Regions from separate parts of the Streptomyces sp. NPDC033845 genome, predicted to be linked through region 2. Evidence: riboswitches for the same ligand, from Rfam matches in the RefSeq annotation. Region 2 holds a riboswitch; the other holds the start of a gene.
The links. A riboswitch is a leader RNA that binds a small molecule or an ion and turns the genes downstream of it on or off. The one in region 2 is predicted to bind S-adenosylmethionine.
Positions count from the first base shown of each region.

Region 1: it holds a riboswitch for S-adenosylmethionine, as region 2 does, so the genes downstream of both, ACZ50K_RS01735 (aminotransferase class V-fold PLP-dependent enzyme) here and thrC (threonine synthase) in region 2, are expected to answer to the same signal.

Region 1 covers NZ_JBVIRI010000001.1:372,684-377,555, forward strand. The annotation lists gene ACZ50K_RS01715 (NYN domain-containing protein) at 1-498, opposite strand, end outside; gene ACZ50K_RS01720 (hypothetical protein) at 535-774, opposite strand; gene ACZ50K_RS01725 (rhomboid family intramembrane serine protease) at 907-1,629, shown strand; gene ACZ50K_RS01730 (Lrp/AsnC family transcriptional regulator) at 1,626-1,907, shown strand; gene ACZ50K_RS01735 (aminotransferase class V-fold PLP-dependent enzyme) at 1,972-3,360, opposite strand; SAM riboswitch class IV at 3,571-3,687, opposite strand; gene trpD (anthranilate phosphoribosyltransferase) at 3,770-4,834, opposite strand.
Region 2 covers NZ_JBVIRI010000005.1:422,015-426,886, reverse strand. The annotation lists gene ACZ50K_RS14220 (alpha,alpha-trehalose-phosphate synthase (UDP-forming)) at 1-563, opposite strand, end outside; gene ACZ50K_RS14215 (glucosyl-3-phosphoglycerate synthase) at 666-1,616, opposite strand; SAM riboswitch class I at 1,792-1,944, shown strand; gene thrC (threonine synthase) at 1,938-3,239, shown strand; gene ACZ50K_RS14205 (MoaD/ThiS family protein) at 3,274-3,549, shown strand; gene ACZ50K_RS14200 (cold-shock protein) at 3,994-4,197, shown strand; gene groL (chaperonin GroEL) at 4,521-4,872, shown strand, end outside.

The DNA of each region.
Region 1 (4,872 bases), on a different contig from region 2:
CTCCCGGGCGGCGGCCAGTTCCTCGCGCAGCCGCTCCAGCTCCCGCCGGCCCTCCTCGCCCAGCCGCTCGGCGTCGGCGCGCTGCGCCTCCTCGCCGGCGGCGGCCACCAGCTTCGCCCAGCCGGACGGGCGCAGCACATAGGCGGCGGCCGCGATGTCCAGCGGATCGGCGGCGGCCGGCGGGGCGGAGGCGTCCAGGGAGGCGGCCAGTTCCGGATGGGCCTCCCGGAACTTCTCGCCGACCCGGCCGCGGAACACCGCGTCCGACTCGACGGCGGCGGCCATCGCGTTCCCGGCGAACTTGGCCCGGCGGGAGGGGGTGAACCGGGCGTACTGCCGCAGCTGCGCGGGCAGGTCGGCGACCGTCAGTCCGCCGAAGGCGTCCGAGACGAGCGCGACGACCCGGCGCCGCACGCCTTCCGGCAGCGGGCGGTCGAGTGCCTCCGCGGCGTCACCGGCCGCACCGGCCGGCTCGGCACCGCTTGCTGGCTCCACAATCCGTCACCCCTACCGTTCCGTCGGGTCCTCGCTCCGTCAGGAGTCCGCGCCCGGCCTGTCCACGAGCTCGATCTGGTCCACCGCGTTGCACCAGCGGCAGCGCACCGACTCGATGGTCTCATTGACCACCTCGCGCTCCTCGACCTTGGGCTCACCGGCCAGGTCGAGGTGGACGTACTCCACGACCTTCGAGGAACGGGTGACGTCGAACCGGGTCAGGTTGCCGCACAGGGTGCAGCGCCACCGGGTCGTCGTGGTCGGCAGGGGAACCGTCATCGCGCGGACTCTCTCCTTCGTCGCTCTTTCAAGTAAACCGCCTCCCGGGCGGCCAGCACGTAACCCTACGGCCCGCCCGGCATCGGCGGGGCATGCGATCGGTATCCGTCCGGTTACGCCATGCTCTTTCACATGATCGTAAGGTGGCGGGCGCTGCGCGAGGCGGCCCGGGGTCCGGTGGTCACCCGTGCCCTGATCGCCGGCTGCTGCGTGGTGTTCCTGCTGGGCCCCGCGTCCGGCCTCAACCCCGACTACGGAACCGGCGAGGAGCTGGCGGCCGCCGGGACGGAGTACTTCAGACGCTGGGGCGTGGTCCCCGCCGAGCTGTTCACCGGCACCGGCCGGGAACTGCTCACCCCGCTGACGGCCCTGTTCCTGCACGGCGGCTGGCTGCACCTGCTGGGCAACCTGCTCTTCCTGCACGTCTTCGGCGGAATGACGGAGGAGCGGATGGGCCGGGCCGAGTTCCTGCTCTTCTACCTGGCCACCGGCTATCTCTCGCTGGTGGCCTACGCGGCGGCCAACGCCTCCTCCACCGAGACCCTGGTGGGCGCCTCCGGGGCCATCTCGGCGGTCCTGGGGGCCTTCCTGTGCCTGTTCCCCAAGGCCCGGGTGACCAGTCTGTTCCCCTTCCTCTTCTTCCTGCCGCTGCGGTTCCCGGCCTGGATGGTGCTGCTGTTCTGGTTCGCCCTCCAGGGGGTGGCCGCCCAGCGGGCGGGCAGCGGTCCGGGGGTCGCCTATCTGGCCCATCTGGCCGGTTTCTCGCTGGGCTTCCTCTACGCCTGGGTGCGCTACCGCCGTATGGATAGAGTGAGGCGACCAGCGACGGCCACCGAGGGAGACAGCCAGCCGTGATCACCGCGATCGTGCTCATCAAGACCAGCGTGGACCGCATCCCCGAGATCGCCGAGTCCATCGCGAGGCTGGAAAGCGTCAGCGAGGTCTACTCGGTCACGGGCACCTACGACCTGATCGCGCTGGTCCGGGTGGCCAAGCACGACGACCTGGCGGACATCATCCCGGGCAGCATCAGCAAGATCGAGGGGGTCGAGGCCACCGACACCCACGTGGCCTTCCGCACCTACTCCCAGCACGACCTGGAAGCGGCCTTCGCCATCGGTCTCGACGCCTGACCCGACGCGCACGGAGGAGCCCCGGCGGGTCGCCCGCCGGGGCTCCTCCGTGTCGCGGGCCGGCTCAGACGGCCGGGACGCAGCGGCCGTCCTGGGTGCGGTACTGCCAGCGGGCGCCGTCCTCGACGAGTTCGCGCACCGCGCGGACGAACCGGTCCACGTGCTCGTCGGGGGTACCGGCGCCGAAGCTGACCCGGATCGCGTTCAGCGAGCGCTCCCCCGGGGCCGCCTCGGGGGCACCGCACTCGCCCTGGGCCTGCGGCTCGCTGCCGAGCAGGGTGCGGACCAGCGGGTGGGCGCAGAACAGGCCGTCGCGGACCCCGATGCCGTACTCGGCGGAGAGCGCGGCGGCGAAGTGCGAGCTGTTCCAGCCGTCCACCACGAAGGAGATGACGCCGACCCGGGGGGCGTCGTCCCCGAAGAGGGACAGCACGCGGACCGCCGGGACGTCGGCGAGGCCCTCGCGGACCTTGGCGATGAGGTGCCGCTCGCGGGCCACCAGGCCCTCGAACCCGGCCTCGGTCAGGGCCTTGCAGGCGGAGGCGATGGAGTAGACCCCGATGACGTTCGGGGAGCCGGCCTCGTGGCGGGCGGCCGTGGTGTGCCACTCGACGTCCACGCCGCCGTCCTCGCGGCGGGCCACCTTGCGGGAGGCGCCGCCGCCCGCGAGGTAGGGCTCGCCCTCCTGGAGCCAGTCGGCCCGGCCGGCGAGCACGCCCGAGCCGAAGGGCGCGTACAGCTTGTGGCCGGAGAAGGCGACCCAGTCCACGTCCAGCTCGCGGACCGACACCGGGTGGTGGGGGGCCAGCTGGGCGGCGTCCAGCACGATCCGGGCGCCGTGCGCGTGGGCGGCCGCGGCCAGCTCCTTCACCGGCCACAGCTCGCCGGTGACGTTGGAGGCGCCGGTGACGCAGACCAGGGCGGGGCCGTACGGGTCGCGGTCGGCGAGGGCCCGCTCCAGGGTGGCGACGGCCTCGGCGGGGGTGCGGGGGGCGTTGAGGTAGGTGACCTCGGCATCGGTCCACGGCAGCAGCGAGGCGTGGTGCTCGGTCTCGAAGACGAAGACCTGGCAGCCGGCCGGCAGCACCGAGGCGAGCAGGTTGAGGGAGTCGGTGGTGGAGCGGGTGAAGACCACCTGGTCGGCGGGCCGGCAGTCGAGGAACTCGGCGACCGTGACCCGGCTCTGCTCGAACAGGTCGGTGGAGAGCTGGGAGAGGTAGCCGGCGCCGCGGTGCACGCTGCCGTAGTAGGGGGCGTAGGCGGCCACGTCGTCCCAGACCCGCTGGAGGGCGGGGGCGCTGGCCGCGTAGTCCAGGGCCGCGTAGGTGACCTCGCCGCCGGTGACCAGGGGCACGGTGACCTCCCGGCCGAGGACCGGCAGCGGCTCGGCACAGGCGGCGGACACGTCGGAGTCGGTGGCGGCGGCGGCAGCGGTGTTCAGGCTCGCGGACATGGCGGTGTCTCCCGGTAGGGCAGGGGCGGAATGGCTTCGACGGCCCGTCGCCGGACACACGGGTGCCGTGTGCGGGGTACGGGTATGGCCTCGACGCGGTGGCCCGACGGGGGCCGTTGCGGAGGGGTGAAGAAAGGGCGCTGGGCGCCTATCGCATTCGCTTGCTCACGGAAGGAGCTCCTCGGAGGACCAGGACCCCTGGTGTCGAGGGATCCGCGCTTGCCGAGGGCCTTGCTGCCCTCGACCTGGTCATCACCCGGGGCACCCCGCCACGGAAGGAGGGTTGCCGGACAGCGAGCCGGGGCCTTGACGCTGTCACTCGTGACCTGGCAAGCATCCTGCCACATGATCGAAGAAACGCAAGACCCCGGTCCGCATGCTGGACCGGGGCCGGCGGGCGAGCGGCGGGTCAGGCGTTGCTGGCCGCCACCCAGCGCCCCAGGGCGGCGCGGGCGGCCCCGGAGTCGATGGACTCGGCGGCCCGGGCGATACCGGCCGCCAGCTGCTCCTCCAGGGTGCCGCTGGTCGGGTCCAGGGCGACCAGGGCGGTGGCCGAGTTCAGCAGGACCGCGTCACGCACCGGACCGGTCTCACCGGCCAGCAGCCGGCGGGCCACATCGGCGTTGTACGAGGCGTCGGCGCCGCGCAGCGCGGACACGTCGACCAGGTCGATCCCCACGTCCCGCGGGTCGAAGGACTGCTCGACGACCTCGCCGCCGCGCACCCACCACACCCGGGAGGTGGCCGTGGTGGTCAGTTCGTCCAGGCCGTCGTCGCCGCGGAACACCAGGGCGGAGGAGCCGCGTTCGGCCAGCACCCCGGCCACGATGGGCGCCATCCGGGCGTCGGCCACACCGGTGGCCTGGGCGCGGACCTTCGCCGGGTTGGTCAGCGGGCCGAGGAAGTTGAAGGTGGTGCGGATGCCGAGTTCCCGGCGGGCGGCCGCCACGTGCCGCAGCGCCGGGTGGAACTTGACGGCGAAGCAGAAGGTGACCCCGGCCTCCTCGGCCACCTCCGCCACCCGGGCGGGGGTGAGGTCCAGGTTGACGCCGAGCTTCTCCAGCACGTCCGAGGCGCCGCTCGCGGAGGACGCGGCCCGGTTGCCGTGCTTGACCACCTTGGCGCCGGTGCCGGCCACCACGATGGAGGACATGGTGGAGATGTTGACGGTCTTGGCGCCGTCCCCGCCGGTGCCGACGATGTCCACCGTCCGGCCGGGCACCTCGATCAGGTTGGCGTGCCGGTACATGGCCTCGACCAGGCCGGTGATCTCGGCCACGGTCTCGCCCTTGCCGCGCAGGGCCACGGCGAAACCGGCGATCTGCGCGTCGGTGGCCTCGCCGCGCATGATCCGGTCCATCGCCCAGGCGGTGTCGGCGGCGGCCAGGTCCTGGCCGTTCAGCAGGGCGTCGAGGACGGACGGCCAGGTCCTGTCCGCCACGCTGTCGCCGCCCGCCGGGGTCACAACGTTCATGGTCCTCGCTCCTGGGTCCACAGTCCGATCGATGGGAC
Region 2 (4,872 bases):
TCCGCACGGACGTCCGCCGGCAGCATGTCCAGGAACTCCGGGGACGCCCACGGGGTGTGCGTGAAGTGCGCGATCCGCAGGTCCGGGCGCAGCTCCCGCAGCAGCCCCGGGACCAGGGCCAGGTGGTAGTCCTGCACCAGGACCCGGGCGCCGTCCGCCGCCTCCCCGGCCAGGGCCTCGGCGAAGGCCCGGTTGTAGGCGGTGTAGGAGGCCCAGCGGCGGCGGAAGGCCGCGTCGAAGACCGGCTCGCGCGGGATCTCGTAGAGGTGGTGGTGGGTGAACCAGAGCACCGAGTTCGCGATGCCGTTGTAGGCGTCGTCGTACACCTCCGGGTCGATGTCCAGCATCCGCACGCCGGGCTCGGACACCCCCCGGCGGACCGCCTCCCGGTCCGCGTCCGAGAGCGCCGCGCAGATCCACAGGGCCCCGGGGCTGTCCGCGAGCGCCGCGGACAGCCCGGAGACGAGGCCGCCGCCGCCGCGCCGGGCGGTGAGGCCGCCGTCCTCCCCGAGGGCGTAGGAGAGCGGGCCGCGGTTGGCTGCTACGAGCACCTGAGAAGACATGCGGCACACCTAGCCCGGTCGGGTCCCCCTCAAACCATGGGCCCCGTCACGCCACGCGCCCTGCCCCGCCCCGCCGTGCCGTCCGCCCCGCCGTACGCCCGGTCACGCCACGCGCCGGACCGCGTACTCCTCGATCTCGGCCATCGGCGGCCGCTCCTCGGTGTCCACCGGGTGGGTGTGCGGCAGGAAGCCCTCCGGGCCGCGCTCGAACTGGGTGAGCGCCGGCCGCACCAGATGGCCGCGGGACAGCCGGACCTGCGCGGTGCGGTAGATCGCGGCGGCCATCCGGCCGAGCGCCTGGTCGTCCTGGTGGCGGTGCAGCCGCACCCCGACGTCGACCTGGGCGAGGGCGTCCAGCCCGACCGTGTGCAGGGCGTCCACCAGCAGGCCCAGCTCCACCCCGTAGCCCACCGGGAACGGCAGGCGCTCCAGCAGGGAACGGCGGACCGCGTACTCGCCCCCCAGCGGCTGGACGAAACCCGCCAGCCGCGGCCAGTGCAGGTTGAGCAGCGGGCGGGCCACCAGCTCGGTCACCCGGCCGCCCTGCCCCGGCGTCCCGCTCAGCGGCCGGTCGTACATGGCCTTGACGAACTGGACCTCCGGATCGGTCAGCAGCGGGCCCAGGATCCCGGACACGAACACCGAGGAGAAGTCGCGCAGGTCCGCGTCCACGAAGCAGACCACGTCCCCGGTGGTGGCCAGCAGCGACCGCCACAGCACCTCGCCCTTGCCCGGCACGGCCGGCAGCCGGGGGAGGATCTCGTCCCGGTGCACCACCCGGGCCCCGGCCTTGGCGGCCACCTCGGAGGTCCGGTCGGTGGAACCGGAGTCGACCACCACCAGTTCGTCCACCAGCGGGACGGGCAGCCCGTCGATCAGATCCCGGCGGATCGTCTCCACGATCTCCCCGACCGTGGCCTCCTCGTCCAGGGCCGGCAGCACCACGCTGACCGTGGTCCCGGCCGCCCGTTTCGCGGAGAACAGCTGGTCGAGCGGCCTGTCGCCGGCTGCCTGGGACCGGCGGTCCAGCCAGCGCTCCACCTCTTCCAGCACCTGCGGCACTCCCTGGTTCCGTCCGTTATGTGATCCATCTCGCGGTTCGGACGCCTGTCTCAACCGCCCGGTCCGTCGGTTACAGTCTTGAACAACGCGTAGCTCCTCCGCATGCCGGGGGTGCTCGCCGACAAATGCCCGGGTGCGCCACAGAGCGCGCGGCCCGGCGCCATACCGCTCATCCAGAGGGGCAGAGGGATACGGCCCGTTGAAGCCCCGGCAACCCTCCAGTCGGCTCTCGCGCGATTTCCGCAATCAGCGAGGTCCACCGGCTAGGGAAGGTGCCAAATCCGTCTCGTGGCGAAGTGCGCCACGAGGAAGATGAGGAGAAAGGGCCTCGCCACCATGGCTTCTGCACAGACTCTCGCCACCTCTGTCGATCTCGGACCCGCCGTCGCGCTCTCCTGTCGCGAGTGCGGCACCCGCTTCGACCTCGGTCCCATTTTCGCCTGTAACGAGTGTTTCGGACCGCTCGAAGTGGCGTACGACCTCCCGGTCGGCGACCCCGAGGCCCTCCGCGCCGCCATCGAGGCCGGACCCAACAACATCTGGCGCTACGCCCCGCTGCTGCCCGTCCCCGCCGACGTGGCCGGCAAGCCCAGCCTGAACCCCGGCTTCACCAAGCTGGTGGACGCCGAGAACCTGGCCAAGGAACTCGGCATCACCGGCAAGCTGTACGTCAAGGACGACTCCGGCAACCCGACGCACTCCTTCAAGGACCGCGTCGTCGCCATCGCCGTCGAGGCCGCCCGCGCCTTCGGGTTCACCACCCTCTCCTGCTCCTCCACCGGCAACCTGGCCGGCGCCGTCGGCGCCGCGGCCGCCCGCGCCGGCTTCCGGTCCTGCGTGTTCATCCCGCACGACCTGGAGCAGGGCAAGGTGGTCATGGCCGGTGTCTACGGCGGCGACCTGGTCGGCATCGAGGGCAACTACGACGACGTCAACCGCTTCTGCTCCGAGCTCATCGGCGACCCGCTCGGCGAGGGCTGGGGCTTCGTCAACGTCAACCTGCGCCCGTACTACGGCGAGGGCTCCAAGACCCTGGCGTACGAGATCTGCGAGCAGCTCGGCTGGCGGCTGCCCGACCAGATCGTGATCCCGATCGCCTCCGGCTCCCAGCTCACGAAGATCGACAAGGGTCTTCAGGAGCTCATCAGGCTGGGCCTCGTCGAGGACCGCCCGTACAAGATCTTCGGCGCCCAGGCCGAGGGCTGCTCCCCGGTGTCCACTGCCTTCAAGGCCGGGCACGACGTGGTCCGCCCGCAGAAGCCGAACACCATCGCCAAGTCCCTGGCGATCGGCAACCCGGCCGACGGCCCGTACGTGCTCGACATCGCCCGCCGCACCGGCGGCTTCGTCGAGGACGTGGACGACGCCCAGGTGGTGGAGGCCATCAAGCTGCTCGCCCAGACCGAGGGCATCTTCGCCGAGACCGCGGGCGGCGTGACCGTCGGCGTGACGAAGAAGCTGATCGAGAACGGGCAGCTCGACCCCGCGCTCACCACCGTGGTCCTGAACACCGGCGACGGCCTGAAGACCCTGGAGGCGGTGGCCGCGGACAGCGGGCAGACCGCCACCATCCGCCCGAGCCTGGACGCGTTCCGCGCCGCCGGCCTGGCCTGACCCTCCCCCCGCACCCCGGAAAGGCAGTAGCGCCATGAGCGTCAACGTCCGCATCCCCACCATCCTGCGCACCTACACCGGTGGCCAGGCCGAGGTTCCCGCCGAGGGCGCCACCCTGGCCGAGGTCATCGAGTCCCTGGAGAAGGACCACCCCGGCATCGCCGCGCGCGTCCTGGACGACCAGGGCAAGCTGCGCCGCTTCGTCAACGTGTACGTCAACGACGACGACGTGCGCTTCGAGGGCGGGCTGCAGGCGGCGACCCCGGACGGCGCCGGAGTCTCGATCATCCCCGCCGTCGCCGGCGGCTGACCCGGCCGGACCCGATCCGATGCGACCCGTCGGTAAGTACCGTCGGGTACTTCGGTAGCTGACACGCGCAAACCCAGAATTGCCCCCTCCGGCTAAACGGAGGGGGCAATTCTGCTTGGTTGGGCGCGGTAGAGTTGGGGAAGTCCCCTCCGCTGTTCTTGCCCGCCGCATATGGCCGGGCCTTCCCATGGTCGACATCGGGCCAATGTGTGCGTGTGATATGGGGCATTGATACGTTTCGCCGGGTCCAAGTTGCCCTGGGCTATGCCAAATTTTCACTATATTTCAATGTATTCGCATGTCCAGATTTCTCGTCGGAATGACCTGTTGCAGACAGCTCCGGTCCGGATACATTCAGCCGCGGTCGACGCGTTCCGACGCAAGTTCTGACCCGGGACCGCGAAGTGCGGTCCTGCGCAAGGGCCAGTAATAGGGGAGTTAGGCATGGCTCAGGGCACCGTCAAGTGGTTCAACGCGGAGAAGGGCTACGGCTTCATCGCGGTCGACGGTGGTGCGGATGTGTTCGTCCACTACAGCGCCATCCAGATGGACGGGTACCGCACCCTTGAAGAGGGTCAGCGGGTCGAGTTCGAGATCTCGCAGGGCCAGAAGGGTCCGCAGGCGGACATGGTCAAACTCGCTGTCTGACCAGGACGTCGACCACCGGCACACGTGAAACGCGAGGGGCCCGCATCCCGGACCGGGGATGCGGGCCCCTCGCGTGTGCCCGGCGGGGGCCCTTGCGGCGCCCGGGTCGTGTCCGCGGGTTGTCCACAGTCGCTTGCACTCGTGGGGGTCGAGTGCTAATCATTGGCGTTAGCACTCTCCGGGTGAGAGTGCTACATAGACGAGGACCGGGTCGGTGAGGCCCGCAGTGCCCGGCGGGAAGGAACCGCCGGGTGCGCAGGCCGTCCGTCGCGGGCGCCCACACGGTCCGGAGCAATCCACCCCGTCCGGGAGGACCACTTCACATGGCCAAGATCATCGCGTTCGACGAGGAGGCCCGGCGCGGCCTGGAGCGCGGCATGAACCAGCTCGCCGACGCCGTCAAGGTCACCCTTGGCCCCAAGGGTCGCAACGTCGTCCTTGAGAAGAAGTGGGGCGCCCCCACGATCACCAACGATGGTGTGTCCATCGCCAAGGAGATCGAGCTGGAGGACCCGTACGAGAAGATCGGCGCCGAGCTGGTCAAGGAAGTCGCCAAGAAGACGGACGACGTCGCCGGTGACGGTACGACCACCGCGACCGTCCTCGCCCAGGCGCTCGTCCGCGAGGGCCTCCGCAACGTCGCCGCCGGCGCCAACCCGATGGCCCTCAAGCGCG